One region of the Geobacillus sp. PLS 41 genome, then DNA from elsewhere that is predicted to be linked to it. Evidence: riboswitches for the same ligand, from Rfam matches in the RefSeq annotation. Region 1 holds a riboswitch; the other holds the start of a gene.
What was found. Region 1 has a riboswitch for FMN ahead of ACVX3G_RS11545 (ECF transporter S component). Riboswitches for the same ligand answer to the same signal wherever they lie in the genome.
Positions count from the first base shown of each region.

Region 1 (14,561 bases):
GCCGCTCCTTCTGCCATAGGAGCGACGAGCGGACGAACCATTTGAGCATGGCCGCCGATGGAAGTAAGCCCAGCCGCTGCAGCCGCTTCCCGGATGATCAAATAAGCGGTCAAGATTCGTCCTGTTGTCGCGGCTTTGATTTTCGCCACGACACTTTCTGCCTGTTCACGCAATCCAAAACGTTCCAAAATGCCGATGACGGGCAATGTGGCGATGAACACCGCCATATACCGGTTGGTCGTAAACGCTGTTCCAAATTGTTCAATAATGTCATACAGCGATTGATGGGCGAGCAATCCTGTCGCCAATCCAGCCGCTGTCACGACAAGAAGTGGATTAATGCGAACAATGAAGCCGATGATGACGATCAACACTCCAATGAGCACCATGTTTCTCTTCTCCTCTCCAGCACATTTTACGGCAAATGTTAATACAAATCGTTACGTCGTTCACCCCACTCTATTTCTTAGTCGGCATCCCCCTCTCCTCCATCTGTCGTTCCACATTTCGGAACAATAGTTTCAAATTTGTTATTATCATTATATAATTGGGAAAAATTAAAAATCAATAAATACTTACCGAAAATTTACTTTACAAAATAAAACATCAACTTGACCGAACCCGTCATGATACATCAAGCCCCCTCTTCGTTGCATCCCTTGCCCCTATTTTGTATCATGAATAATTAAGAGAAATTTAGCAGAAAAAGGAGGTGCCAACCATGACCAAACAACTCCCTCCCGGCCAATTCGAAACGGAAAAATGGCCGATTTTGCATGAGGGCGATGTGTACGAATTCGATGAAGCGACGTGGAATTTCCGATTGTTCGGCGATGTGAAAGAGGAAGTTTCGCTGTCGTATCAAGAAGTGATGCAGCTGCCGAAGACGGTTTCAACCATCGATATGCATTGTGTCACAACATGGTCAAAATTCGACACGACGTTTGAAGGCATCGCCTTCCGCGAGTTTTTGCGCTTTGTGGAGCTAGATCCTGATGTGAAATACGTGAAAATTTACGGATATTTAAACGGCGACCGGTTCGGTTATTCGGCGAACTTGCCGCTTGAGGCGCTCATGGGCGACGATGCCTTGTTTGTCTATCGATGGAAAGACAAGCATCACGACTGGCAGGACATCTCGCCGAAGCACGGCTATCCGCTCCGGTTCATCCCGCCAGCGACGTTTTACTTATGGAAAGGGGCGAAATGGGCGTCGGGCATCCGCTTTATGAAGGAAGATGAGCCGGGCTATTGGGAGGAGCGCGGCTATTCGATGACCGCCAATCCGTTTAAAGAGGAGCGGTTTGCCGAGTGGGTGCCGCGGATTCGCTTTTGACAAAGCAAAAAGCGAGGGGTCGGAAATCCCTCGCTTTTTGATCATCAAGCGGCTTGGCGGGATGCCGCTTGTTTCTCAAGCCAAGCACGAAGACGCCAAAAGAGAAGCTGAAATACGATGGCCGCCATCGCTCCTTTGACGGCGTTAAACGGCAAAATCGCCGATACCACCAACGCCTTCGCTTCCGGCGCGCTCATCTGCGGAGCGCCAAGGAAAAGGGTGTACGCCGGCATAAAGACGTAGTAGTTGAGCACGCTCATGACGAGCGCCATTGTCACTGTTCCCGCCGCCAACCCCAGCAGCAAGCCTTTTTTCGATGCGGCTTTCCCATAAATATAGGAAACCGGCAAAATAAACGCCGCCCCAGCGGTAAAGTTGGCGATTTGGCCGATCGGAACGCCGGTCGCACTGCCGACAAAAACATAGTTCAACACGTTTTTCAAGAGTTCGACCGCCACGCCGGCGAGCGGGCCGTACAACAGCGCGGCGACAAGCGCCGGGATGTCGCTGAAGTCGACAAGCAAAAAGTTCGGAAACGGCGGCAGCGGAAAGTTGAGCATCATGAGCACATGCGCCATGGCGCCCAACACTCCGATGCCGACAAAGGCGCGGATGGAAATGCGTTTCATGTTTGTTCTCCTCCCCTTCTCGTGATTCATCCTCACAAGAAGAAGGCTGCCGCCGCGAGCGCCAACAAAAACTCCCTTAAACCGAACGAGGCTTAAGGGAGAAAAAGGGTGTGCGCAACTAGACGTTCGCATGCGCCAAAACGAACGCCGGCAAACCTTCATCTTCTCCCATCCAGACTATACTGTCGGCTCCGGACTCGCACCGGATCCTGCCTTGCGGCTCGCGGGCTGAGAGGCCAAGCGCCTCATCACCGCCGGTCGGGAATTTCACCCTGCCCCGAAGATGAATCGCTTATCCGTTTTTTCATTATTCCGATGAATTTAGTATACAATTCCTTTTTGGATTTGTCTACGATTTTTTGCTTGCGGCTTGATTATTCCCGCATCGGAAGCGAATCTTCCGGTTCGAGCACCGGTGGGGCGACTTGAACCAAATCGGCGTATTTCAATCCCGTCCCCGTGTTGAGCACGACGACCGTCTCCCCATCACGAATCCAACCGCTCTCGCGCAGCTTTTGGGCCGCCGCAAACGCCGCCGCTCCTTCCGGGCAAATGAACGCCCCTTCGAGTTCGGCTGCCGTCCGCTGTTCAGCCAAAATCGCTTCATCGTTGACGGCAATAGCGCAACCGTCCGTCTCATACACCGCCTCAAGAACAAGAAAGTCGCCAAGCGCTTTCGGCACATTGATGCCAAACGCCACTGTATGGGCGTTCGGCCAAAACTCCGATTCACGTTTTTTCTCCTTCCACGCCTTGACGATCGGCGCGCAATGCTCGGCCTGCACAGCGACCAGCCGCGGCATGCGGCCGTCCACCCAGCCGAGCGCCTGCAGTTCTTTGATCGCCTTGTAAATGCCGATCAACCCGACGCCGCCGCCGGTCGGATACAAAATGACATCCGGGAGCTGCCACGAGAATTGTTCGGCGATCTCCAGCCCCATCGTTTTCTTCCCTTCAATCCGGTACGGTTCTTTCAACGTCGACGCATCGTACCAGCCGTATTCGCGGATCGCTTTGGCGACGATTTGCCCGGCATCGCTAATGAGGCCGTTGACGAAATACAATTCCGCCCCAGCGATGGCGCATTCCTTTCGCGTCAGTTCCGGCGCCTCAACCGGCATGACGACTGTCGCCTGAATGCCCGCCCGCGCCGCGTATAGCGACCACGCCGCTCCCGCGTTGCCGTTTGTCGGCATCGCGAGCTGTTTGACGCCCAATTCCTTTGCTTTAGAAATCCCAACCGCCGCGCCGCGGGCTTTAAACGTCCCTGTTGGAATAACCCCTTCGTCTTTCATGTAGAGCGCTTCAATGCCGATTTCCCGTCCTAAGCGCGGCATCGGCACAAGCGGCGTCATCCCTTCGCCGAGCGACACGATATGTTCAGGATGCTTTACCGGCAGCAACTCATGATAACGCCATAAATTCGCTTCACGTTCCCTCAGCACATCCCTCTTGACTTTTTGGCGCATCGCCTCCAAGTCGTAAGCGACAAGAAGCGGCGAACCGCATTCGCAAAGTTGATGGATTTGGTCGACATCGTATGTACGTTCACACTTCGGACAATACAGATGAGACACGTAGCTGAATGACATGGTTTGGCTTCTCCTTTCCATTTGTTTCATCCGCACGAGGCAGAAAGCACCTACTTTCGCGTTTCTGACGAGACACTGGCCTTTTCATTATACCATAACCGTCCTCTGCCGCCGGCGCCTGTAATGGCAGCGTCCGTACGCCAGTACGCCAACTTTGGGGCATCATAGCGCCAAGTAGGAAATGGTCCCCTCTTTTTTACCGTTTGAAGCCGCATATGGTAAAATAAAACGGAAACCGCCTCTTTTTTCTCACTGCATCGGCGGAATGATTCGCTGATCCAGAAAAACTTATACATAAGGAGATGAACCAATGAAACAGGAACTCATCGAACGCTTCATCCGCTACGCGAAAGTCAACACTCAATCCGATCCAAACAGCCATACGTGCCCATCGACTTCGGGACAGTGGGAGCTGGCGAGAATGCTCGTCGAAGAGCTGAAGGCGATCGGGATGGAAGATGTGACGATCGATGACAACGGCTACGTGATGGCGACGTTGCCGGCCAATACGGACAAAAACGTGCCAGTGATCGGCTTTTTGGCTCATATGGACACCGCGCCGGAATTTACCGGAGCCAACGTCAACCCGCAATTGATTGACTCGTACGACGGCGGGGACATCGTGTTAAACAAAGAACAAGGCATCATCTTGTCGCCAAACGATTTCCCGGAGCTCGCTCACTACAAAGGGCATACGCTCATCACGACCGATGGGACGACGCTGCTTGGTGCTGACGATAAAGCCGGAATCGCCGAAATTATGACCGCGATGAACTATCTCATTCAACACCCGGAAATCAAGCACGGCAAAGTGCGCGTCGCCTTTACGCCGGATGAGGAAATTGGCCGCGGGCCGCATAAATTTGACGTTGCCAAATTCGGCGCCCAATTTGCCTACACGGTCGACGGCGGGCCGCTTGGCGAATTGGAGTATGAAAGCTTTAACGCTGCCGAAGCGAAAATCACGATCAAAGGCAAAAACGTCCATCCGGGCACAGCGAAAGGAAAAATGATCAACTCGATCAAAATCGCCATGGAGTTCGAGCAGCAGTTGCCAGCCCATGAGGCGCCTGAGCATACGGAAGGATATGAAGGGTTTTACCATTTGCTTTCGTTCCAAGGCAGTGTAGAGGAAACGAAGCTTCATTACATCATCCGCGACTTTGACCGCGAACAGTTTGAGGCTCGCAAAGCGAAAATGAAAGAGATCGCGGCTTCGCTTGCGCAAAAATATGGAAACGACCGAATCACTCTCGAAATCAACGACCAATATTACAACATGCGCGAAAAAATCGAGCCGGTGCGCCACATTGTTGACATCGCCCACGAAGCGATGACGAACTTGGGCATTGAACCAAAGGTGAAACCGATCCGCGGCGGTACAGACGGGTCGCAGCTCTCCTACATGGGGCTGCCGACGCCGAACCTTTTCGCCGGCGGCGAAAACTTCCACGGCCGCTACGAATACATTTCCGCCGACAATATGGTGAAAGCGGCCGAAGTGATCGTGGAGATCATCAAGCTGTTCGAGCAAAAAGCATCTTGATCTGCGGAAAAACTCTCTTGAACGATCTTTTTTCGATCGTCCAAGCACAAGCGGCTGCAAGCCCGCCCATTAGGAGTAAAGAAAAGGTGTCCCGAGTCTTTTGGGGACACCTTCTTCATTAGATAAGCGACCGTTCGCCCTTCCATCCTTTTTCCTCGGTCAACACCTGTTACGGAAGCCGGTTGATCCGCCCCTCGATCCGTGCTGAGAACGGTTGCTCAAGACCGCGAATATACGAGACAAGGGCATCCAAATCGACCGGGCCGACCTCGCGGTTTGTCCCATGCGTCAACACCGTGAACCCATCGCCGCCGTCGGCGAGGAAGCTGTTGACTGTCACCGTGTACTCGGCGTCCGGTTTTAGCGGTGTGCCGTCAGGAAGCTGAATGTCAATGACTTTTTCTCCGACCGGCTTGCTGGCGCTCCATGTATAGCGGAGGCCGGAGATTTGCAGCATGCGCGTTTGGGTTGGCTGCCATTGTTGATTCAAAAGCTGGCGGATTTGCGCGCCGGTGAGCGTCATTTTCACGAGCTGGTTGTTGAACGGCTGAACGTTGTACAATTCGCCCCACGTCACTTCGCCTTGTTCAATATCGGCGCGAATGCCGCCCGGGTTCATAAAGGCAAAATCGGTTTTCATCGCCGCCCGCTGGGCATCGGCGATCAAATTGCCCAAGGCGGACTCGCCGCTTTCGTTTTGTTCATCGGTGATCGTTTCGGCTGCTGTGCCGACGACTTGATTGACAAGCGGCGCCACTTTCGCTTCATATTTTTCGACGAGGGCACGGATTTCCGGGTCCGGAGTGATGCCGTCATGATAGGTCGTCACGATCTCCGCTTTTTTGGCGACGACGTCTTTCGTACGCGGGTCGATTTTCAAATCGACATCAGAAAACGCCGTGCCGTACGAATACGACTGAACGAGCAGCTTGCCGTCCACAACCGCATTTAAATAGGCATGGTTATGACCGGCGAAAATCACATCGACTTCATCATCGACATTTTTGGCGATATCGACAATTTCCCCGCTTGCGTTTGTCCCATCCGGATTGGATACGCCTGGGTTATGGGCGAGAACGACGATCGTTTGCACCCCTTTTTTCTTCAGTTCCCGGACCGCTTTGTTAATCGCTGTTGCTTCATCGATGAACTTGACTCCCGCGACGCCGCTTGGCGTCACAATCGTTGGTGTTTCCGTGAGCGTGACGCCGATCAATCCGATCGGCATGCCGTTGACCCGCTTAATCACATATGGCGGGAGAATCGGCTTTCCCGTTTGCGCATCAACGACGTTGGCGCTCACGTACGGAAAATCTGCTCCGGCGAAATCGCCGGTCGCCGGGTGATATCCGCCATGGATCAAGCGGAGCATTTCCGCTACTCCTTCATCAAACTCATGGTTGCCAAGGGTGCCGACGTCAAAGCCGAGCTTATTGAGCACTTCGATCGTCGGCTCGTCCTCTAGCAGCGCCGATACCGGCGGGCTGGCGCCAACCGCATCGCCGGCATGGACGAGCAGCGTATTTTTGTTTTCCGCCTCCCGCTGTTTCAAATAAGCGGCTAAATAATCAGCCCGTCCAACTTCCCGCCCGCCGACTTTTCTCGTCACATTCAACTGGCCGTGGAAGTCGTTAATGCCTAACAGCTGCACCTCAATATAACGGTGCGAAGAAGCAGGCGGCTTCCCCTTGCTTTTCCCGTTCCCTGCCGCCCCAACTGGAGCCGCGGCCAGCACCGCTGCAGCAGCCAATGCGGATAGCACCCGTCTTCCCCATCGTTTGGAATTCTTCATTCCCGGTTCCCCTTTCTCTCGCCTTCTCGTTCACTCCCATTATATCCTTGCGAGTCAGTACAATGATAGAGCAGAAAGGATGATTTTTCGTAAATATTTTGTAAATTCACAACTGACTGTTGAGAACAACAGAAACAAAAAAGACCGCCCGATAGAGTCTGTTGATCGGACAGCCTTTCTTTTTTAGCTCGATGGACAGCCTGCCGTGGGGCGGGTGTTCCCAAGAATCTCCCACCTCGAAGCACAAGCGTAGGTGGGAGAGCGTTCAACCGACCGCGTTTTTCTTGTTTAACGGAGCAACGCGAATGCCGGTCGTCTCCTCAAAATCGTACAACCCGCCCGGGAGATCGGCAAACCGCTCGAGTTCATTGTAAGCCGGAATGCCGTGGTACGCCATATCGAGACCTTCTTCTTCCTCACGCTCTGTCGCCCGGAGCCCGACCGTGCTGTCGCACACATTCGCGATGAGCGCACCGCTGACGAAGCCCCAAACGATGACTGTCAACGCGCCAAGCAGTTGGGTGATGAACAACGACGCATGACCGGTCGTCAACAATCCTTGCGTCGAGTCGAACAAGCCGACGGCGAGCGTGCCAAACACCCCATTAAACCCATGAACCGCCACCGCACCGACCGGGTCGTCAATTTTCAATGCATCGACAAACAGCGTCGCATAGACGACGATGACGCCGCTCACAAGACCGATCAGCACCGCGCTCCATTGCGAAACGAAGGCGCAACCGGCCGTAATGGCCACCAGACCGGACAATACACCGTTCATGACCATGCTTGGATCGGCTTTTCCGTACTTTTTCATCGTCACGAAGAGCGCCGACGCGCCTCCGGCCGCCCCTGACAGCATCGTGTTGTGGGCGATCGATGCCAATGCTTTATTGGATGCGTCGAGCGTACTGCCCGCATTAAACGCAAACCAGCCAAACCATAAAATGAACGCCCCAGCCGAAGCAAGCGGAATATTGCTCGGCGCAAATACGTTCACACTACCGTCCGAGTTGAACCGCCCTTTTCGCGGCCCAAGCCGCTTGGCGATCGCCAGTGCCGCAAAGCCGCCGAGCGCATGAATCGCTGCTGACCCTGCGAAATCTTTCATCCCAAATCGGAAAGAACAATTTCCAGCTTCACTTTCGGGTGAAGCGTCACTTTGTAGTTTTTTCCTCGGTAAACTTCTTGCGTGTCCTTCTGTTTTCCCCGCCCAACGACTTGCGAAACGGTAAACCCGGTGATGCCGATCTGTTTCAGCCCTTTAATCGTATCGGAACACCTTTTTCATCGTATTGTCATTCGACGCTATGCCACGCGAAACGGCCATGAACGTCAAGCCCTTCTCCTTGTTAGATCGTCTCCTTCCCGCGCACGCCGTTGATCGAATAGCTCGCTGTAATGGCGGCATTTAACGAATGGGAAACGGAACAATATTTTTCTTTTGACAACCGAATGGCGCGGGCGACTTTGTCTTCCGGCAAATCGCCTTCGAGCGCATAATGAATATGAATGTCGGTAAACCGCTTCGGGTGGTCATCGGCGCGCGTTCCTTCGACTTCCATCGAAAACGCGCGGACGTCAAGCCGCATTTTCCGCAAGATTAAAACGATGTCAATGCCGGTGCAGCCGGCCAAGGCGTGAAGCAACAGCTCCATCGGCCGAGCGCCTGAATCGTTGCCGCCGACGTCTTTCGCGGCGTCGATCGGAATCACCACACCGGAAGCGCTTTGGCCGCTGAATGACATGTTTCCGTTCCATACAACCGTCGTTTTCATCATGGTCGCTCCTTTCTCATCTGTCCGGGGTCGGACGGACTTTCCGACAGCCCGTTTCTTCTTTTCAGTTTAGCGGCTATGTCCTTGAAATGCAAAATTCCTGTCTACCGTTTTCGCTCATGCATGTTAAAATAGAAACATGCACAAACTTGTTGAGTAAAGGGTGTTTGATTCGATGACCGCACTCATTTTGCTTCTTGCTTATCTTCTCGGCTCGATTCCGTTTGGCCTTCTTGTCGGGAAAATCGGCTACGGGATCGACATCCGCGAACATGGAAGCGGCAATCTCGGGGGAACGAACACGTTCCGCGTGCTCGGGGCGAAAGCGGGCACGATCGTCATTGTCGGGGATATGCTAAAAGGGACGCTGGCGGCGAGCTTGCCGATGCTTTTTTCCGTCCCCGTGCATCCGCTTTTGGCCGGGGCGATCGCCGTGGTCGGCCATATGTATCCGGTGTTCGCCAAATTCCGCGGCGGCAAGGCGGTGGCGACATCAGGCGGGGTGATGCTGTTTTATTCGCCGTTGTTCTTTTTGTCGCTCATCGCCGTGTTTCTTGTCGTCTTGGCTGTTTCACGCTACGTCTCCCTGTCATCGATGGCCGCGGCGCTGTATGCGGTCGTGTACACCGTCTTTTTCACGGACGACATTCCATTGACGGTGGCGGTATTGTTGCTGGCTTCGTTTATCTTTTATCGTCATCGCGCCAACATTCAACGCATCTTGAACAAAACGGAGCCAAAAGTGAAATGGCCAGGCAAACGCTCATGACGACGGACGGAGAAAGGAGTTTGCTGCGTTGAGATTGCCGGAAGCATTTGTCGCGAAAATGAAGAAGCTGCTTGATGAAGAAGCAGACGAGTTTTTCGCTGTTTATGAAAATGAAAAAATCAACGGCTTGCGCGTCAATCCGTTGAAAACCGACCCGGGCGCATGGGCAAAAACGGCGCCCTTTTCCCTTTCCCCGGTGCCGTTTTGCCCGACCGGGTTTTATTATGAGCCGGACGAACAGCCGGGAAAGCATCCGTACCATACGGCCGGCCTGTATTACATTCAAGAACCGAGCGCGATGGCGGTCGCCGAAGCGCTGCGTCCCGCCCCTGGGGAGAGGGTGCTTGACTTGTGCGCCGCCCCTGGCGGGAAAACGACCCAGCTTGGAGCGATGATGGAAAACAAAGGGCTGCTTGTCGCCAACGAAATCCACCCGAAACGGGTCAAAGCGCTCGCAGAGAACGTCGAACGGTTCGGCTTGACGAACACCGTTGTCGTCAATGAAACTCCCGAGGCGCTTGCCGAGCAGTTTCCGGGCTTTTTTGACAAAATTTTAGTCGACGCCCCCTGTTCCGGCGAAGGCATGTTTCGCAAGGATGAAGAGGCCGCTTCGTTTTGGAGCCCGGCTTATGTGGAAGAATGTGCGGCCAGACAGCGGCGCATTTTGGAAAGCGCCTATGCGATGCTGAAAGAAGGCGGCATTCTCGTCTATTCCACGTGCACGTTCTCTCCGGAGGAAAACGAACAAACGATTGAATGGCTGCTTGAGACGTACGAGGATTTGCAGTTGTTACCCATTGCGAAAATCGGCGGCATCGAGCCAGGGCGGCCGGAATGGACGAAAACCAATCGATCCGATCTCGTACACACCGCCCGCCTTTGGCCGCACCGTCTGAAAGGGGAAGGGCATTTTGTCGCCAAACTCCAAAAACAGCGGCCCACCTCACCTTGGCGAGGGCGGTGGGCGAAATCGAGCGCGCCAAAAGCCGCTATCCGCCTGTATCGCCAGTTTGAACAAGAGGCATTGCGGACAGAGCGAGACGGCACGTTCGTGTCATTTGGCGCCCATTTGACTGTGTTGCCCGAGCGTTGCCCGGATTTGTCCGGTTTGAAAATCGTCCGCGCCGGGTTGCACTTAGGGGATGTGAAAAAAGAGCGGTTTGAGCCGAACCATGCCCTTGCCTTGGCGTTGCGGACAGAGGAAGCGAAACATGTGCTTGACCTATCGAGCGCGAGCCGCGAAATCGTCCAATATTGGCGCGGCGAGACGCTTTCCACCGGCGGCGACCGCGGTTGGCTGCTTGTGGCCGTGGATGGATTTCCGTTCGCCTGGGGGAAAGAAGTGAAAGGAACGGTGAAAAACTTTTATCCAAAAGGGCTGCGCCTCGTCTAAAACGTCGGAAAAGCAGATGGCAAAGGAGCTCCCAATCGCAAAAAAGGGGCTGACCCAAAACGCGGGTGCGTTTTAGGTCAGCCCTTTTTTACTGGTGCTGCTTCGTCGGAATTGTTAAGGTAAACACGATCTCATCGGCGGCCAAATCGATTTTTTTTGCCGCCACTTGATAGCCGTTGCCAAAGCGAATGTCCGTGAGCGCGACGTAGACGCGGGTGTGCTCCGGGTCAATCGCCACTTCATCCGGCAGCGGGGCGTGCTTTTGCAAGTAGCGAAGCACATACGTCACTGGCAGCTTCCAGTCGCCGAGCGAAATCGTCGGCTCCGTGAGCTCGACATTCCCTCCTTTGATTACTTTGGGCACAAACGAGACGACAAGTTCGACCGAGCGGCCTAAAATGGGGATTTCGCTTGAAACATAGACGCGATCGGCGAGCCAAACGTGGTATTGCAGCGGATGGCCTTTCGTTTTTTCTGCCAAATAGTCGTTCATGACGGCGTTCAAATGCTCCTTCTTCGAGTATACTGTAAACGAAGCTCCCTCCACATTTGGGCGCGCCGGCCGCTTCACCGGTGAAGTGGGTTCGAACAGCCAGGCGACAGTCCAAACAAGAACCGCGGCGTTGACAGCCGCCAACATCCAAAACGCTCGTTTCCAATTCATTGCAATAAGCTCCCTACCCACCACTCTTTTTGTTGATCTAACGCTTCATGCACTCGCATGGCCATCTGTTCGTATCCTGCGGCATTCGGATGAAATTCGTCGCGATGAAGCAATTCGTCGCGGTCGATGAAGATGTCTTGAATATCAACGAAAATCGTTCGGTCATAACGGGAAAGCACCGCCTGGCTTGCCTTGTTCCACTCGGTAATGACATCATTGATTTCCGGAATATTCGGCAACGTCGTGGAAAACGGATTGTATAGACCCACAAGCACAATGACCGCATCCGGATTGATCGTGCGAAGCGAGATCAATAGATGATCCAGTCGGTCGGCAAATATTTCCGTGGCTTGCTGAAACCGCTGGCGCGACAAGTCTAAAAAGTGCGAGCGGACGACATTCATCACATCGTTGCCGCCAATGGTGATCAAGATCATATCAGCCCGCCCGAGCTCCGCTTGATGGGCGTGAATGACTGGTTCCAATTCAGCGATGCGCCGTCCGCGTTTCCCGAAATTCGCTACGGTGACTGTCCGCACCCCGTCTTCTGCCGAAAGGAGCGGGACAAGGCGGCCGACATACCCGCCTTTCCTTTCGCCGTCCCCCACTCCTTCCGTCAACGAATCGCCTAAAGCGACCAAATGTATATCTTTCGGAAGCGGCTTTGCTTCCGTCTGCTTGACGGCGGCTTCATGCGGGCGCTCCGGCTTTCCGCCCGCCGAAAGCGACACGCATCCGGCGAGCAGCCAGCAGCACAACAACCATCCCCACCGTCTCATTGTTTGACACCTGCCTTTTGCCGCAACAAGGGGAAAGACGAAAAGAAGGCAAAAAGGCGGTAGCCGTTTTTGCCTCATTGCGACGACTGCACGATTTTGATATGCTCTAAAATTGTTTCGTATGGCACATCTTGCACGCCGCTGTACGTCTGAACCACTTTTCCGTCTGGCCCGACCAAATAAAAGCTGGTGCCATGCACGACTTGATCGCCATTGGCCGGCTTTTGCACGATCGTTTTAAAGCTTTTTTGCGCCAGCTCGCTGATTTCAGACGGGCTGTATCCGGTCAGCAAATGCCAGTTTGATAGGTCGTCTGTAAATTGTTTCGCATACGCCGCCAGTTTTTCGGGCGTATCGACTTCCGGATCAACGCTGAAGGAGACAAACTCGACATCCAGTCCTTCTTTCTTTGCCATTTGTTTTAATTTCGCCATATGGGCCGTCATCGGCGGACAAACGGTCTCGCAGTTTGTAAAAATAAAATCGGCGACCCACACTTTTCCTTTTAAGTCGCGAAGCCCAAACGGCTTGCCCGTCTGATCGACAAACGTAAAGTCCTCCACCGGCCAGTTTTTGGCGTCCGGAATCGTTTTTCCGCACGCCGCCAGCAAACAAACGGCTGCCATCATCATGATTCGTTTCCACATCCACTGCTCGTCCCTTTCATCCTGTATCGCTTTGTTTCAAACTGCGCCCGACCCCTTGTGCTCCCCTTCTTCCGTATAATACATCAGCGCAAGCGCGCCGGGTCCGGTATGAATCGAAATAACCGGCGTCGTTTCAACAATGTCAACCGGCACAGAACCGATCGCCTCAGCGACTGCTTCTCTCAGCCGCTCCGCCCAGCGCCCGGCATCGGCATGGGCAATGGCGACCGCGCGCACCGGCGCTTCCGCCTTCTCCTCAACCAACCGGCCCGCTAAATCGGCGATGGCTTGCGAAAAGCTGCGCACGTTCGACACCGGTGTATACAGCCCGTCAACAAGCGCAGCGATCGGCTTGATGCGCAGCAACGAGCCGACGAGCGCTTTGCCGCGGCCGATGCGGCCGCCTTTCGCTAAATGATCGAGCGTATCGAGCACCACATACAGCCGCGTACGACGGCGCACGTCGTCTAAGCGCCGGATGATCTCGTCAACGCTTCGACCCGCCTTCGCCAAGCGGGCGGCTTCAAGCACTTGGAATCCAAGCGCATACGAAATGAATTGGGAATCGACGACCGTCACGTTCGCTTTGGTCAGGGCCGCCGCATGCTCAGCCGAACGGACCGTGCCGCTCAGCTCGCCGGCCATATGGATCGATATGATCTCGCTTCCGTCCGCCCCGAGCCGGTCATAGACAGCTAGAAACTCACCGACCGACGGTTGCGAGCTTTTCGGCAGTTCACGCGCTGCCTTCATCTTCGCCATAAACTGCCCTGGTGTGATCGTCACCCGGTCGACAAACGCCTCGCCGTCAACCGTCAAATGAAGCGGAACGACTTCAATGCCGTGCTCGGCGAGCACCGAAGACGGCACATCAACCGTCGAGTCGGTCACAATTTTTACTTTTTTCATTGATTCACTCCTATGCCTGGCGTCATCTCGTTTCCATTATATAATGAAACCAGCGAAAATCCCACCCAAAAAAAGTTGTTTTGCCGCAATGGGCAAAACAACCATCGTTACGCGTTATGTTTCAACACTGTTTCTTTAAAGATCTGTTCATATACCGGCCATTTCAGCACTTTCTTCAAATGTTCGCGGAACGAGTAAACGGAACGGTTTGTTCTCGACCGATACACTTTTGCAATAAACGCCTCCAAGCGCAGTTGGACCATGAATCGGTACGTATTCTCTTCCTCCAATACTGGAATTTCGATAATCTTGACCTTCTGCCCATACGCGTTTTGAAACTCGAGGCTTTTGAATAGCAAAATATCAATCCTCTTTTTCACCGATTTACTTTTATTATACACCAATCCGGTGAAAAAGTATGTCGGAATGCGGCGAATTTGTTCCGACTTTTTTCGTCTTTTTTCGTTAGATCAATAAATGGAACAAGTTCGGGTCTTTGTTCACTTCTTGGAACGGGAAGCCTTTTTTCTTCATCCGCTCGATGAGCGGCGCGTAGTCTTCGCGCCGTTTCAGTTCGATGCCCACAAGCGCCGGTCCGCTTTCTTTGTTGTTTTTCTTCGTGTATTCAAACCGGGTGATGTCATCGGTCGGCCCAAGCACTTCATCCAAAAACTCACGCAACGCCCCAGCCCGCTGCGGGAAGTTGACGATGAAATAGTGCTGCAGT
Region 1 covers NZ_CM151395.1:2,299,104-2,313,664, reverse strand. The annotation lists gene ACVX3G_RS11555 (DUF969 domain-containing protein) at 1-389, opposite strand, end outside; gene ACVX3G_RS11550 (sulfite oxidase-like oxidoreductase) at 722-1,336, shown strand; gene ACVX3G_RS11545 (ECF transporter S component) at 1,381-1,965, opposite strand; FMN riboswitch at 2,122-2,254, opposite strand; gene ACVX3G_RS11540 (threonine synthase) at 2,340-3,557, opposite strand; gene pepT (peptidase T) at 3,868-5,103, shown strand; gene ACVX3G_RS11530 (bifunctional metallophosphatase/5'-nucleotidase) at 5,273-6,895, opposite strand; partial or broken gene ACVX3G_RS11525 (ammonium transporter) at 7,161-8,015, opposite strand; partial or broken gene ACVX3G_RS11520 (P-II family nitrogen regulator) at 8,012-8,164, opposite strand; gene ACVX3G_RS11515 (OsmC family protein) at 8,248-8,673, opposite strand; gene plsY (glycerol-3-phosphate 1-O-acyltransferase PlsY) at 8,849-9,442, shown strand; gene ACVX3G_RS11505 (RsmF rRNA methyltransferase first C-terminal domain-containing protein) at 9,471-10,835, shown strand; gene ACVX3G_RS11500 (YpmS family protein) at 10,924-11,499, opposite strand; gene ACVX3G_RS11495 (SGNH/GDSL hydrolase family protein) at 11,496-12,278, opposite strand; gene ACVX3G_RS11490 (SCO family protein) at 12,353-12,925, opposite strand; gene ACVX3G_RS11485 (DegV family protein) at 12,962-13,834, opposite strand; gene ACVX3G_RS11480 (YpmP family protein) at 13,942-14,193, opposite strand; gene ilvA (threonine ammonia-lyase IlvA) at 14,300-14,561, opposite strand, start outside.

Region 2 (14,561 bases), 480 kb from region 1:
GGCGATGACATGGAATCCCTTTTTCAGACAGGCTTCGATGAGCGTTTGGGACGGATACCACGAATCCATGAGCACATACACCGGCTGAGCCCGCTTCACCTTGAGCGAGGAAAGCATCTCGATCGCCAAGTCGATTTTGCTCCTTCCCGCCGCCTTGTCATACAGACGAAACGCGAACGGAAACGCTTGCGTGAAGGTGTGCACCATCAGCCAAACGAGCGAATGCCCCCAAACCGATTGATGATCTTTGTGCGAGTAGTGCCAATCACACCCTTGAATGGCGTGTGCAGCCCGTGACGAAGGCTTCGTTTTTTGGCAAATCGTATCATCAATCGAGACAAAAAGAGGCTGATTCTTTCGCTCGACCAGGGGCTCGATTCGGCGGAGGATCCACTCTTGAAGCTTCCCAAGCAGCCTTTCCTCATCCCAAGGGCTTTTCGTGAAAAAGTGACTGAGCGTCGTTCGATGATTCGGATGAAAGCTCCAGTGATGAATATCGGTCAATGTTCCCGAGAATCCCTTGGTGGTCAAGGCATCGACGATATGAATGAGATGCTTGATGACCGGTTTGGAAAGCTGCAGCGTTAACCCCAAAGTGAAGAAAAACTTGTGGATTCCTTGGTGATGTGCTAATCTATTCATGAGACATGAACCTCCTTGTGTGAATGGGTTTTGAGCACATCTATTTTACCCAAGGAGTCCGGTTCATGTCTCCTTTTTTGTTTGGTTGTCAATTTATGTTAGTGAATTTGCTCATCTACAGATGAGGATTACCCTTTACCGTTCGTGTACTTTTGCGTTTTCCAGCGCTTTCGTGATTTCCCGGGGCCACCCCAGCCCAAGAAGCGAGGCGCTGCGGTGTCGGGAACTGTCCCATATCCACTCCGATTTCGGCGATGATGACGGCGGCGGTTTCCTTTTTCACTCCAGGAATCGTCATCAGAAGATCCACTTCCTGTTGATACGGTTGTAAGAGATGGTCGATACGTTGGTCCATCTCCTGAATCAAGCTTTCCAAATACTCGATGTGCTTCCACGATTGGCGAATCATGAACAACTCATGTTCGGTTAATGTCCCAAAGAGCGATTCCTGAATTTGTTGCTTTTTCCCTTTCATTCTTCCGTGAAGGCAAGCGTCGATATCGGCTTCTTCGATGTACCCCTGTTCCATTAAACGGGTCAAGAGTTTTCGGCCCGATACTCCGAAGATGTCGGAAATCACCGTACCCAGCTTGATATTGGAACACTCCAATACTTTATGAATTCGGTTTTTTTCCGCAATCAATTGACCCACCCACTTTTTGCGTAAACGGGTCAAGTCCCGCAATTCTCGAATTGGCGCGGGTGGCACAAAACTCTTTTCAATCAGTCCATAACGCAATAATTTAGCGATCCATTCCGCATCGGATACATCCGTTTTTCTCCCTGGGACATTCTTGATTCGCTGAGCGTTGGCCAAGGTAATGTCAAAGTAGTCCTCTAAAATGTTAAAGACCGGTTTCCAGTAAACCCCCGTACTCTCCATCGCTAGATGAGTGATTTCTCGATCCTCGAGCCATTTCAGGAGGCGAAACAAGTCTTTGGTAAACGTCGAAAACGTTTCGATCTCCTTTTGAATGTGGTCTTCTTCTCCCCAAAGCGCACAAACGACAATCGTTTTGGCATGAACATCTAAACCTGCGCAACGATGATAAAGCACATCCATGATCCGGACTCCTTCCATTGATGAATTCGCAAACAGTGAGTCCACTTGTTCGTTAGGCATTTTTCTGTTCGTAGTCACCTTTTCCAAATGAAAAGGGCTTACAATGGGTGGAACACCAAATGGACTCAAACAGTTTTTTGTACAGGGTCGAACCACCATTAAAAAGCACGTCTTTCCAAACTGTTTGCGTTCATCCTCCATTATGGAAGGAGAGATGGATTTTCATGCCTGGGTGGGGAGTAAAATTTACTCATGGATGTTTTTTGTATCACTAAAAAATATGATATAATATATGATATAATATATTATATAATATATTTAGTGAAAGAGAGGTGAGACAAATGGACATGACGTTAACAGCCAAAATCAAAATTTACCCAACAGCGGAACAAGCAGAAGTATTGAAAGCCACCCTTTCCGCTTATCGACAAGCGTGCAACGCTGTATCTGTTGTGATTTTTGACACAAAAGTGCTTGTACAAGCCAAGTTACACGACATGACCTATCGTCTACTTCGATCAAACTACGCTTTGCGTTCGCAAATGGCGCAATCTGTGATTAAAACGGTGATCGCTAGATACCGTTCCCTAAAAAGCAATGGTCACGAATGGACATTGGTTCGCTTTAAAAAACTTGAATATGATCTCGTTTGGAATCGAGATTATTCGCTTGTTCAAGGCGTATTTTCTGTCAATACGCTAGAAGGACGAATCAAAGTACCATTCGAACCAAAAGGCATGGAACAATATTTTGATGGCTCATGGACGTTTGGCACAGCCAAACTCGTCTACAAGCATAACAAATTCTTTTTGCACATTCCCATGACCAAAACGATTCCAACCGTGGATGAACACAACATCCGCCAGGTGGTCGGTGTCGATGTGGGTGTTAACTTTCTTGCAGCAGCTTATGATTCGCAAGGGAAAACCACCTTTTTTAACGGGCGAAAAATCAAGCATATGCGTGCCAAGTACAAACGAATGCGAAAAACCCTCCAGCAAAAAGGGACGGCTTCTGCGCGTCGGAAGTTGAAAACAATCGGACAACGAGAAAACCGTTGGATGACGGATGTGAACCATGCTGTCACGAAGGCACTCGTTCGTCAATATGGAGAACGTACCCTTTTTGTATTAGAAGATTTAACAGGCATTCGTGAAAAAACAGAACGTGTACGTATCCATGACCGATATGAAACCGTATCGTGGGCGTTCTATCAGTTCCGTCAAATGTTAGAGTATAAGGCACGTTTGCATGGGTCAAAAGTGATGGTGGTTGCTCCGCATTACACCTCTTTGACATGTCCAAAGTGTGGTCATACGGAAAAAGCCAATCGAAACAAGCGTACACACACCTTTTGTTGCCGAACATGCGGATACACCTCAAACGATGACCGCATTGGTGCTATGAACCTTCAACGAAAAGGAATAGAGTACATCGTTGAAGGAACGACACAGGCATGACCTGCGTCGTTGGGTAGTTGTCAACCTGCCCCTAATGCAACCCCAAGTCAAGGAAGGAGGACGAAGTCCGCTCGCACTTCTGGGGAGTTGCAAGCCCCCACTTCAAGCGTTAGCGAAGTGGGGGTAGTTGACTGTTGATTTGAGGAAAATGCTGATTTGATCGCGTTCCAAATTTCTTTGAAGATGTCGATAAGGTTTTGAATGAACGTTTTCCCTTCTTCTGACTGCAAAAACGCCGATAGCTGTTCTTTCGCCTTGCTCAGCTGATCGTTCACTTGATCCCAATTAATATGGGCGTTTTGCATTTTATGGAAAAGGGAAATCAGGTTGTTGATTTCATTCTCGCTCAGCGTAATGCCAAGGTCGTTGGCGATTTTTTCAATAAGGGCGCGCAAATCAGCGTCCGTCTGCGGTGGGTTGTTGGCGATTTCTTGTTTGATTTTCGCCAGCAGGGCGACCGCTTTGTCCGCGCCGATCGAATCGGCGAGCTTCGCCGTCTGCACCATTTCCTCGTTCGCCACTTTTTTGACATCATCAGGGATGGCTTGGTCCGAGGAAATTTCATACGCCTTCATCAGCCCCGTCAGCGCTGCGGTGCCGGAAACCGGAAACGGGGCGGTGATGTAAATATCGGCATCTTTCACCCCTGCGGTGATCAAGGCGTTTGTATACATCTCTTTCGTCACCCATGTGATGTTGTGCGTTTCGACATGAAGCCCCGAGCCGGGCTCTTTTATCGTGATCATCGACGACGAGATGGCGCGCGTGCCGATTTGCGCTTTCGGAATGAGTCCGTCCAAATATTTATGCTCCTCAACGTTTGAGACGGTGATCGTTTGCGCCCCGTCCGGTGCCTTCATTTCGTCGAGCACTTTTTGCTTTTGTTCATTCGTTAAGTTTTCCCCGAGCGTCACAATGACATCGCCCGGCGCGGCATCGGCCGCTGCGATGCCCGGAGATGCCAAGAGCACCGCCCAAAGCAGCGATGAAGCGATCGTTCGTTTCACATAGCTCGCCTCCTGTTTACGAAAATGCATTATCATTATACCGCACGCTCGCCTGCTTGGCTATCGGCAAAAAAGCGACGCGGTCAGGCGGCGTGCGAATTTGAAAAGACATTTTTTCTTTTGTTTCACTTGGCAATCATGGTATGATAAAAGCAGTTTCGATGTCGAAAAGGAGCTGGATGCTTGTGGCGAAAAAAGGATATATTCTAATGGAAAACGGCGGGAAAATCGAGTTTGAACTGTTCCCAAACGAGGCGCCGGTGACGGTGGCCAATTTTGAGAAGCTCGCAAACGAAGGCTTTTATAACGGGTTGACGTTCCACCGCGTCATCCCTGGATTTGTCAGCCAAGGAGGATGTCCACGCGGCAACGGAACGGGCGATGCCGGCTATACGATCCCGTGCGAGACGGACAACAATCCACACCGACATGTCACCGGCGCGATGTCCATGGCGCACCGCGGCCGCGACACCGGCAGCTGCCAGTTCTTTATCGTCCACGAGCCGCAGCCGCACTTGGATGGGGTGCACACCGTCTTTGGCCAAGTGACATCGGGCATGGACGTCGTGAGGACGATGAAAAACGGCGACGTGATGAAGGAAGTGAAAGTATTTGACGAACCGTAAACAGCGCATGAGCGAGGATGATCGGACTGTTCGAAACAACTGGCGCTTGTTTTTCTTTTTGCTTGCGGCCAGCCTGTTGTGGGGAGCGGCGTATTGGATTTGGGTTGCGGAATGATGATGCAGGGCGTTTCGTGTGGTATAATGAACATAACGATATAGTGATGCATCCTTCGGGGCAGGGTGAAATTCCCGACCGGCGGTGATGGGGCTTTCCGCCCCTCAGCCCGCGAGCCGAAAGGCAGGATCCGGTGCGATTCCGGAGCCGACAGTATAGTCTGGATGGGAGAAGGATGCCAATATGCGCACGGCTGTTTTCGGCCGGTTCAGACCCATGGGCAGCGTCTGTCGGCCGACTAGGCATGGTAGTATCTTTTGTTTCCGACCGGCCGGTATAGCCTGCTTAGCGAACGTGTGTTTGTTTGCGCATCATTGGTCATTCTCTCATCAATGAGCCCCCGGGGACATCCCGGGGGTTTCGTTTTTATTGAAGGAGGGAGTGCGGTGCATAACGATGAACATTATATGCGGCTCGCTCTCGATGTGGCCAAAGCTGGGGTCGGGCAAACGTCTCCCAATCCTGCAGTTGGCGCGGTCGTTGTCAACGGTGGGACGGTCGTTGGGCTTGGCGCCCATTTGAAAGCGGGTGAGCCGCACGCTGAAGTCTATGCGATCCGCATGGCTGGCGAGAAGGCGCGCGGTGCGACGGTGTACGTGACGCTTGAGCCGTGCAGCCATTATGGAAAAACGCCGCCATGTGCCGATTTGCTCATCCAGGCGGGCGTCCGTCGCGTCGTCGTTGCCACGACCGACCCGAATCCGCTTGTCGCGGGAAAAGGGATTGCCAAGCTGCGCCAAGCGGGCATTGACGTTGATGTTGGCGTATTAAAAGACGAAGCGGACGAATTAAATCGGATGTTTTTCCACTATATCGCCGCAAAAACGCCGTTTGTCACGTTGAAGTTCGCATGCAGCCTCGATGGCAAAATCGCGACGGCGACGGGGGAAAGCAAATGGATTACATCAAGCGCGGCGCGTGAGGATGCCCATCGCCTTCGTGCGCAGCATGACGCCATTTTGGTCGGCGTCAACACCGTTTTGACCGACAACCCGAAGCTTACCGTCCGCTTTGGGGAAAAGCGGAAAAACCCGCTGCGCATCATTTTAGATACAAAATTGCGTACACCGCTTGACGCCCATGTCGTCGCTGACAAGGAAGCAGAAACGTGGATCATCACCGGCGGCGTCAGTCGGGAACAAGCAGCGGCGTATGAGCGCCTTGGGGTGCGTGTATTTTCAATGCCGACGGCCCAGATCGATGTCCGCGATGTGCTCCGTCTGCTTGGGGAGCAGGGAGTCATGTCGCTGTTTGTCGAAGGCGGCTCGCGCGTTCATGACAGCTTCCTCCGCGCGGGAGCAGTCAATGAGGTCATCGCCTATATCGCTCCGAAGCTGATCGGCGGCCGCGGGGCGCCGACGCCGGTCGGCGGCCTTGGCTTCGCCCGGCTTGCTGAAGCGGTGGAGCTTGACATCCGCCGCATCGAGACGATCGGCCCGGACATCAAAATCGTCGCCGCGCCGAAACGGAAGGAGGAATCGTTGTGTTCACTGGCATTATTGAAGAGATCGGCACGATCGAACAAATGAAGCAAACCGGCGACGCCATCGTGATGACGATTGGCGCCAAGCGGGTGCTCGAAGATGTGCGGCTTGGCGACAGCATCGCCGTCAACGGCGTCTGCTTGACCGTCACATCGTTCACCGAACGGCAGTTTACGGTCGATGTCATGCCGGAGACGGTGAAAGCGACGGCGCTAAAGACATTAAAGCCGGGGGCGAAGGTGAATTTGGAGCGGGCAATGGCGGCTGGAGGACGGTTTGGCGGCCATTTCGTCACCGGGCATGTGGACGGCGTCGGGCGCATCATCCGGCAGTGGCCGAAAGCGAACGCCGTCTACTATGAAATCGAAGTGCCGGCCTCGCTGCGCGCCTATATGATTGAGAAAGGATCGGTCGCAGTCGATGGGACGAGCTTGACGATTTTCGGTCTGAGCGAGCGCACGTTCATCGTTTCACTCATTCCGCATACGCGTGAGGCGACGATTTTAGGCGAAAAGCGGCCGGGCGATCTCGTCAATATCGAGTGCGACATGATCGGCAAGTACGTCGCCGCTTTCCTCACCGCGAAAGCGACGCCGACCTCCAAATTGACGGTCGAATTTTTGGAGCAGCACGGCTATAAATAGTGGAAAAGGGGGCAAGCTTGATGTTTGACACGATTGAAGCAGCGCTTTCGGCGCTGAAAAACGGAGAAGTGATCATCGTTTGCGATGACGAAGACCGCGAAAATGAAGGCGATTTTGTCGTGCTGGCCGAAAAAGCTACTCCGGATGTCATTAACTTTATGATCACTCATGGCCGCGGGCTCGTCTGCGTGCCGATTACGGAGGAATTGGCGGAGCGGCTCGAGCTTGAGCCGATGGTCACTCATAACACGGACGCGCATGGCACAGCGTTTACGGTGAGTGTCGACTACAAAACGACAACGACGGGAATCAGCGCCTACGAGCGGGCGGCGACGATTCAGGCGCTGCTTGATCCGAATGTGAAAGCGAGCGATTTTAAACGTCCTGGCCACGTTTTTCCGTTGATTGCGAAAAAGGGAGGCGTCTTGCGGCGCGCCGGCCATACAGAAGCGGCGGTTGATTTGGCCCGTTTGTGCGGCGCGAAGCCGGCCGGCGTCATTTGCGAAATCATTAAAGAGGACGGGACGATGGCTCGCGTTCCTGATTTGCGGCAAATCGCCGACCAGTTCGGATTGAAAATGATCACGATCAAAGATTTGATCGCCTATCGGAGCCAGCGGGAAAAGCTCGTGAAACGGGAGGTGGACGTTTGGCTGCCGACCGAATTCGGCGAATTTCGCGCCATCGGCTACACAAACGTGCTCGACGGAAAAGAGCATGTGGCGCTTGTCAAAGGAGAGATCATCCCGGATGAGCCGATCTTGGTGCGCGTCCATTCCGAATGCTTAACTGGCGATGTGTTTGGCTCGTACCGGTGCGACTGCGGTCCGCAGCTGCATGCGGCGCTCAGGCAAATCGAGGCGGAAGGGCGCGGGGTGTTGCTTTACATGCGCCAAGAAGGGCGCGGCATCGGCCTTATGAACAAGTTGCGCGCTTACAAGCTGCAGGAGCAAGGTTATGACACCGTCGAGGCGAACGAAAAGCTCGGCTTCCCCGCCGATTTGCGCGATTATGGCATCGGGGCGCAAATTTTGAAAGATCTTGGCGTGACGAAAATGCGCCTGCTCACGAACAACCCGCGCAAAATCGCCGGCTTAAAAGGGCATGGACTCGAAGTCGTTGAACGGGTGCCCATTCAGATGCCAGCGAAAAAGGAAAATGAAAAATATTTGCGCACGAAACATGAAAAATTAGGACATATGCTTCATTTTTAATGATGGGAGGAGCAACGAACATGCGCATCATTGAAGGAAACTTAGTCGGCACCGGATTGAAAATCGGCATCGTCGTCTCTCGTTTTAACGAATTCATCACGGGCAAGCTTTTATCTGGGGCGATCGACGGCTTGACGCGCCATGGCGTGAGCGACAGCGACATCACTGTCGCCTGGGTGCCGGGTGCGTTTGAAATCCCGCTTGTGGCGAAAAAAATGGCGGAATCGAAGCAGTTTGACGCTGTCATTACGCTTGGCGCCGTCATCCGTGGGGCAACGAGCCATTTTGACTACGTCTGCAGCGAGGCGGCCAAAGGCGTCTCCCACGCGGCGCTTGCAAGCGGTGTTCCGGTCATTTTCGGCGTGTTGACGACGGACACCATTGAACAGGCGATCGAGCGGGCCGGCACGAAAGCGGGCAATAAAGGATGGGAAGCGGCGGTGTCGGCGATCGAAATGGCGAACGTCTTGCGGACGCTTGCGTAATTTGCGTAAAAAGGCATGAAATGGTTCACAATATCGGTGAGAATGTTTATAATACGTATAGAGAAAATGACAAAAACTTTTCCATTTCGGAAAAGCGTTTGTCGATAATGAGGGATTTTTATGTTAATCCGTTACCGAAAAAACTATGAGAAAATCGCCATGGGACTGTTGTCGTTTATGCCGACGGAAAAAGACCTGAAACGGCTGCAGCAGACGATGAAACAGTATGAAACAAACAACGATTGGCAGCTGTTTTTATGGAAAGAAGGGGATGACATCGTCGGCATTATCGGCGTCCTGTTGCGCGCTCCTGATGTTGTGGAAATCCAGCACATCAGCGTCAATCCGTCACACCGCCACCAAGGGATCGGAAAACAGATGGTCAAGGCATTGAAAGAGGTGTACCCGGGCTGCCGATTGTGCGCCAACGAGTGGACCGCCTCGTTTTTCGATAAATGCCATGCGTGCAACGAATAACGAAACTAGCGCGGCTCCGCGCTCAGGCGGGCGGCGGAGGGGGAGGGAAGCCAACTCCTTCCGCTTTGGCCCGTTTTTTTTGTTCGCGTGCGGCGACGACGTCCGAGCGGTCGCGGCGCCGGTGTTTATCCACAAGATCAAGGTTGGCTAGGTCGCTGGCTTGCCCCCAAACGAGCTGCCGGTGGGCGCAGGCGGCCTGGCATTGCTCATAAAGGGAACGGTCGCGAATCGGCAGTTCGACGCTTTCGTACGGTTCGCCGCGGGTGATCCGCCCAGCCGTCTCGTCGAGCAAGCGGGCGAGCGCCTCGTCATCGAGGCCGAGCCGCCGGATCATCTCTTGCGCTTCGTCAAGCAGCGCCCGCGCCCGTCGAATGAGGCGCAGCGCTCCCGAGACGTTGCCGCGCCGGTAATGGTAAAAAGCGACCGCCGTTTGAATGAGCACAAGCCAACCTTTGTTTCGACCGTCTTGTTTCCAATGTTCCTCCAAAATTTCGTGGCATTCAAAATAATCGCGGTCGCTATGGAAATGGACCAAATACTCGATATACGCTTTTGGATACATCGGCCATCGTTCCTTTCAAAAGTGGGCCGCGCCATGTGAAGGCGGACGGCTCTTCTTCGATTATACGACTTCGGCGGCCTGCGGCGCAAAAAAGAGACTGTTTTCTGTTCGCTTCGCCGCTTCGTTATGATACAATAAATGTACTGCAGCTGGAGACGAGCCTACCGGGCGGTGGTTCTGGAAAAAATGGTGGGATGGATGTGCAATTGCCGTACAACGTCAAAATCGAAGCGTTTGAAGGGCCGCTTGATCTGCTTTTGCATTTGATCAACCGCTATGAAATCGATATTTACGATATTCCGGTCGCGCAAATTACGGAGCAGTATATGGCGTACATTCACGCCATGCAGGAGCTTGAGTTGGATATCGCCAGCGAATATTTAGTGATGGCGGCCACCTTGCTTGCGATCAAAAGCAAAATGCTGTTGCCGCCCTCCAATGAGGAAGCTGTCGACGACGACATCGAGTGGGGCGATGACGGAGACCCGCGCGAGGAGCTGGCGCAGCGGCTGCTTGAATATAAAAAGTTTAAAGAGGCGGCGCGCGAACTGAAGCGGCGCGAAGAGGAGCGGGCGCTTTTGTTTACAAAGCCGCCGAGCGACTTAAGCGCATACGCGGATGAGAAAAAGGCGGCGCCGCTGGATGTGAACGTATACGATATGCTTGGCGCCTTGTCGAAGCTGTTGCGCCGAAAAAAACTGCAAAAACCGATGCGGGCGAAAATCTCCCGCCAAGATATTTCCGTCGAACAGCGCATGGCGGAAATTTTGCATGAACTAAAGCAGGCGAACGGGCGGAAAAACTTTTACGAGCTGTTTCCGTCCTACGATCGTTCGTATATCGTCGTGACGTTTTTGGCCATTTTAGAGTTGATGAAGCAAGATGAAATCATCGTTGAGCAAGAACGGAATTTCAGCGATTTGTTTCTGGCGGTGAAACCAGCCGGTTGAGGCGGTGCGGTTTGGCCGCGGCGGTTCGCTGCGGCGGGCCGCTTTTCTTTTGTTGTTTGCCCATGCCATGATAAGGCGGAGAGCTGACTCACATTGGGGTGAGAAGACTTGGGAAACGACGAAAACAGGAGGAAAGGAGGAGGGGCGCCAACGAGTTTGGCGTGGCAGAAGGGCGATGGAACAAAACGAAAGAGAAAAAAAGGGCGCCGGTGCGCCAAATTCGGCAAAGGCGATCGTGGAAGCGTTGTTGTTTGCTGCCGGCGATGAAGGGCTGTCACTTTCGCAAATCGCCGCTGTGTTGGAAGTCAGCGAGCTAGAGGCGAAAGCGGTGATCGAGGAGCTTCAACAAGACTGCCGACGGGAAGAGCGCGGCATCCAGCTTGTCGAACTTGGCGGCGTGTTTTTGTTGGCGACAAAAAAAGAACACGCCCCCTATTTAAAGAAGTTGGTCGAAGCGCCGGGAGCATCGCCGCTGTCGCAGGCGGCGCTTGAGACGCTCGCCATTATCGCATACCGCCAGCCGATTACGCGCGCGGAGATTGAGGAAATTCGCGGCGTAAAAAGCGACAAGCCATTGCAGACGCTGATGGCACGGGCGCTCATTAAAGAGGTTGGACGAGCCGAAGGAACCGGGCGGCCGATTTTGTACGGGACAACCCCGGAATTTCTCGATTATTTCGGGCTAAAAACGCTCGAGGAGCTGCCGCCGCTGCCGGAATGGGCGGACGATGGCGAATCCGAGCGGGAAGCGGATTTATTTTTCGAAAAATTAGCAGAAAATTTGAGCGATGGGCAGCCGGAATATGGTAAACTAAAGAAAAATGGCTGATCGGGAAGGAGAGCGCTCATGAACGTTTGCCGCCTGTACGGTGAAGAGCTGCAAAAGTCGCAATCGAACACGTTTGAAGACTATTTCAACCGCTCGGAAGTCACGTACCGCGACGGGGGCGAAGAGCGGACGCTGTCTGTGTTGTATTTGCGCCATTTTGAGGCGGCGCTGCTTGATTGGCTGCCGTATGAAAGCGATCCACTGTTTACGGCTAACGGGCGCGACATTCATTTGCGCGACATCATTGCTCTTGTCTGTTTATGGAAAAATCCGGCGTATCGGAAGCGAAAGCGCGTCTACATTCATGATGAAGAGGAATTGCGCCGTTATTTTGCTGAGGTAGACGCCAAAACGCTGCAGGCGCTTGTCAGCGAATGGGCGGAAACCGGCGAGTGCCGCTTGCCTGAACGGTCGGCGTAACGAGAAAATGCGGTTGGCGCCGCGTTTTCTGTGCGTCTGGACAAGGAAACCGTTTGGTGCAGCCGGCGGTTTGCCAAAGCAGCCTGCCTTTTTCAGAAAAAAGGGGGCTGACCCAAAACGCGAATATGTTTTGGGTCAGCCCGATTTTTTTGAGCGGTTTATCTATGGCTCATTTGCAGACCCGCTGCAGGGAAGCATCACCGCGATTCTGTTCTTCCTTGCTGTCTTTTCCTATGATGACTGCCCTCGCTCCTCTATGTATGAGCGGCCGGGAATTTGGGTGAATGCGGACAAGAACGATTTCCCCATGACAGCATACGATATGGCGAACAAAACAGGAGGAGGTTTTTACCAAATGGACGATCAGGTGTTGTTCGCCCAATATGCGGCTAGGGTGAACGAATGGGGAAATCAAGTCAAGGAGACGCTCGCTTTGCGTGGGGCAAGCACGGATGGCGCTTCGTCGCTGCTCGAGTTTATTGCCGAGCATGACGGCGAGTGGACGGAAGAGGCCGTCCGCGAGCTTCAGCGCCTTGCCGATGACGTGTATGTCGGTGCGCTTCGCCAGTATGTCATGGAAGCGGCTGCGTGGGGAAGACAAGTTGAACAGGCGCTGTCTGCACGCAGGATGGCTGAGGATGTTGGGCTTTCGTCTTTGTTGGCGTACATCGATGGACACGGCGATGAATGGACCGAAGAAGCGATTTACGAGCTCCAGCGTCTTGTCGATGACGTATACACTCGGGCCGTCCGCCTGGCTGATTCGTCAGCTGCCGATCGGGAAGAAGAGGCGACGCAAGAACAAGTCGAAGGGGAATCGGTGTCGCCTGAACTGGAGAGTGAAAACAAAGAGAACGAAGACGGATGGCTTGACACCAGCGGGACGGCAGAGCGGGTTGAGGACGCAAAAGAGCCGGCTTTTATGGCGGAGCTCTCCGACTCGCCGACTGATGCAGCTGACGGCGAGCCGGATCAAGCGGACAACGTGACCGATGGAAAGCGACGCTGGGTGGATGCGGACGACGGCGGTGAGCCGCGTCAACAAGTAGCGCCCGGCCGTCATGTCTTGCCGCCGCTGCCGTACCGTTATGATGCGCTCGAGCCGCATATTTCCGAAGAAATCATGCGCCTTCACCATACGAAGCATCATCAAAGCTATGTCGACGGTCTTAATCAGGCGGAGCGGATGATGGCCGAGGCGCGCCGGACGAACAATTTTGATCTGTTGAAACATTGGGAGCGGGAAGCGGCGTTCCACGGCTCCGGGCATTATTTGCATACAATCTTTTGGTACAACATGCATCCAGAGGGCGGCGGCGAGCCGCGCGGGGAGCTGCGGGCGCAAATCGAGCGCGATTTTGGCAGTTTTACCGCCTTTCGCCGTCATTTCACCGAAGCGGCGAAAAGCGCCGAAGGGGTCGGCTGGGCGCTGCTCGTTTGGGCGCCGCGAGCGCACCGTCTGGAAATTTTGCAGGCGGAAAAACACCAGCTCATGGCGCAATGGGATGTGATCCCGCTTCTCGTGCTTGATGTGTGGGAGCATGCCTACTATTTGCAATACAAAAATGATCGGGCGGCGTACATCGAACATTGGTGGAACGTCGTCAACTGGCGCAACGTTGAAGAACGCTTTCATGAGGCGCAGAAGCTTCGTTGGCAGCCGTTTTAAACGGGCGGGGGGGAACCCCCTGCCCGTTTTTTTGGGAGAGCAGGCGCTGCGATCCATCAGGACACCTGTCCGCCGTTTCAAGGAGCGGCTTTCTCTTTGCAGGGAAAATGTCATCAACGCGCCCAGCGCAAGCGCCGGAGCGGATCGTTCAGGCTGTCTCCCCTTGCAACAGCATTTTTTCATCATATTTGTCCCATCGAGGCATACACTTGTACAAAACGCGGCTTTGGGGTTCAGCCTGTTTCCGCCGCGACGTTTCTTCGGCTGCGGCCCGTTCAGCCTAATCGGAAAGGAGGAACAGGCGATTCCTCCCCGCTCCTTAAAGGAGGGGGATCCTCGCCGATATGAGATGAATAAGCAGAAGCGGCTCATTGCGCTCATTCTTGCACTCGCTGCGGGGATTATGGCATTTGTTCCAGAGCGGATGCGCGCTATGGATGGGGTGAGCGCAAAAAGCGCGATTTTGATAGAGCAGCATTCCGGGCGGGTTTTGTTTGCCAAGGATGCCTATACAAAACGGCGCATCGCCAGCATTACGAAAATTATGACCGCCATTTTGGCGATTGAATCGGGGAAGATGGACGACACGGTGACGGTCAGCGCCCGCGCTGTCCGGACCGAAGGGTCGTCAATTTACTTGCGCCAAGGGGAGAAAATCAAACTGCGCGATTTGGTATATGGGCTGATGCTTCGTTCCGGCAACGACGCGGCGGTGGCCATCGCTGAACATGTCGGCGGCAGCGTCGAAGGATTTGTTTTTTTAATGAACCAAAAAGCGGCTGAAATCGGGATGCGTGATACCGAGTTTGCCAATCCGCACGGGTTGGATGACGCGGAAAACCACTACTCAACCGCGTACGATATGGCGCTGCTCATGCAATATGCGATGAAAAACAAAGAGTTTCGGCGCATCT
Region 2 covers NZ_CM151395.1:1,819,341-1,833,901, forward strand. The annotation lists gene ACVX3G_RS09060 (IS701 family transposase) at 1-642, opposite strand, end outside; partial or broken gene ACVX3G_RS09065 (IS110 family RNA-guided transposase) at 761-1,705, opposite strand; gene ACVX3G_RS09070 (RNA-guided endonuclease InsQ/TnpB family protein) at 2,047-3,165, shown strand; gene ACVX3G_RS09075 (DUF1002 domain-containing protein) at 3,213-4,172, opposite strand; gene ACVX3G_RS09080 (peptidylprolyl isomerase) at 4,358-4,798, shown strand; gene ACVX3G_RS09085 (hypothetical protein) at 4,785-4,913, shown strand; FMN riboswitch at 4,961-5,093, shown strand; gene ribD (bifunctional diaminohydroxyphosphoribosylaminopyrimidine deaminase/5-amino-6-(5-phosphoribosylamino)uracil reductase RibD) at 5,300-6,442, shown strand; gene ribE (riboflavin synthase) at 6,397-7,041, shown strand; gene ACVX3G_RS09100 (bifunctional 3,4-dihydroxy-2-butanone-4-phosphate synthase/GTP cyclohydrolase II) at 7,062-8,255, shown strand; gene ribH (6,7-dimethyl-8-ribityllumazine synthase) at 8,276-8,740, shown strand; gene ACVX3G_RS09110 (GNAT family N-acetyltransferase) at 8,861-9,217, shown strand; gene ACVX3G_RS09115 (DUF309 domain-containing protein) at 9,240-9,779, opposite strand; gene ACVX3G_RS09120 (segregation/condensation protein A) at 9,974-10,729, shown strand; gene scpB (SMC-Scp complex subunit ScpB) at 10,905-11,558, shown strand; gene ACVX3G_RS09130 (hypothetical protein) at 11,577-11,978, shown strand; gene ACVX3G_RS09135 (superoxide dismutase) at 12,334-13,647, shown strand; gene ACVX3G_RS09140 (D-alanyl-D-alanine carboxypeptidase family protein) at 13,997-14,561, shown strand, end outside.
Region 2: linked by a shared signal. The riboswitch ahead of ribD (bifunctional diaminohydroxyphosphoribosylaminopyrimidine deaminase/5-amino-6-(5-phosphoribosylamino)uracil reductase RibD) and the one ahead of ACVX3G_RS11545 (ECF transporter S component) in region 1 are both predicted to bind FMN.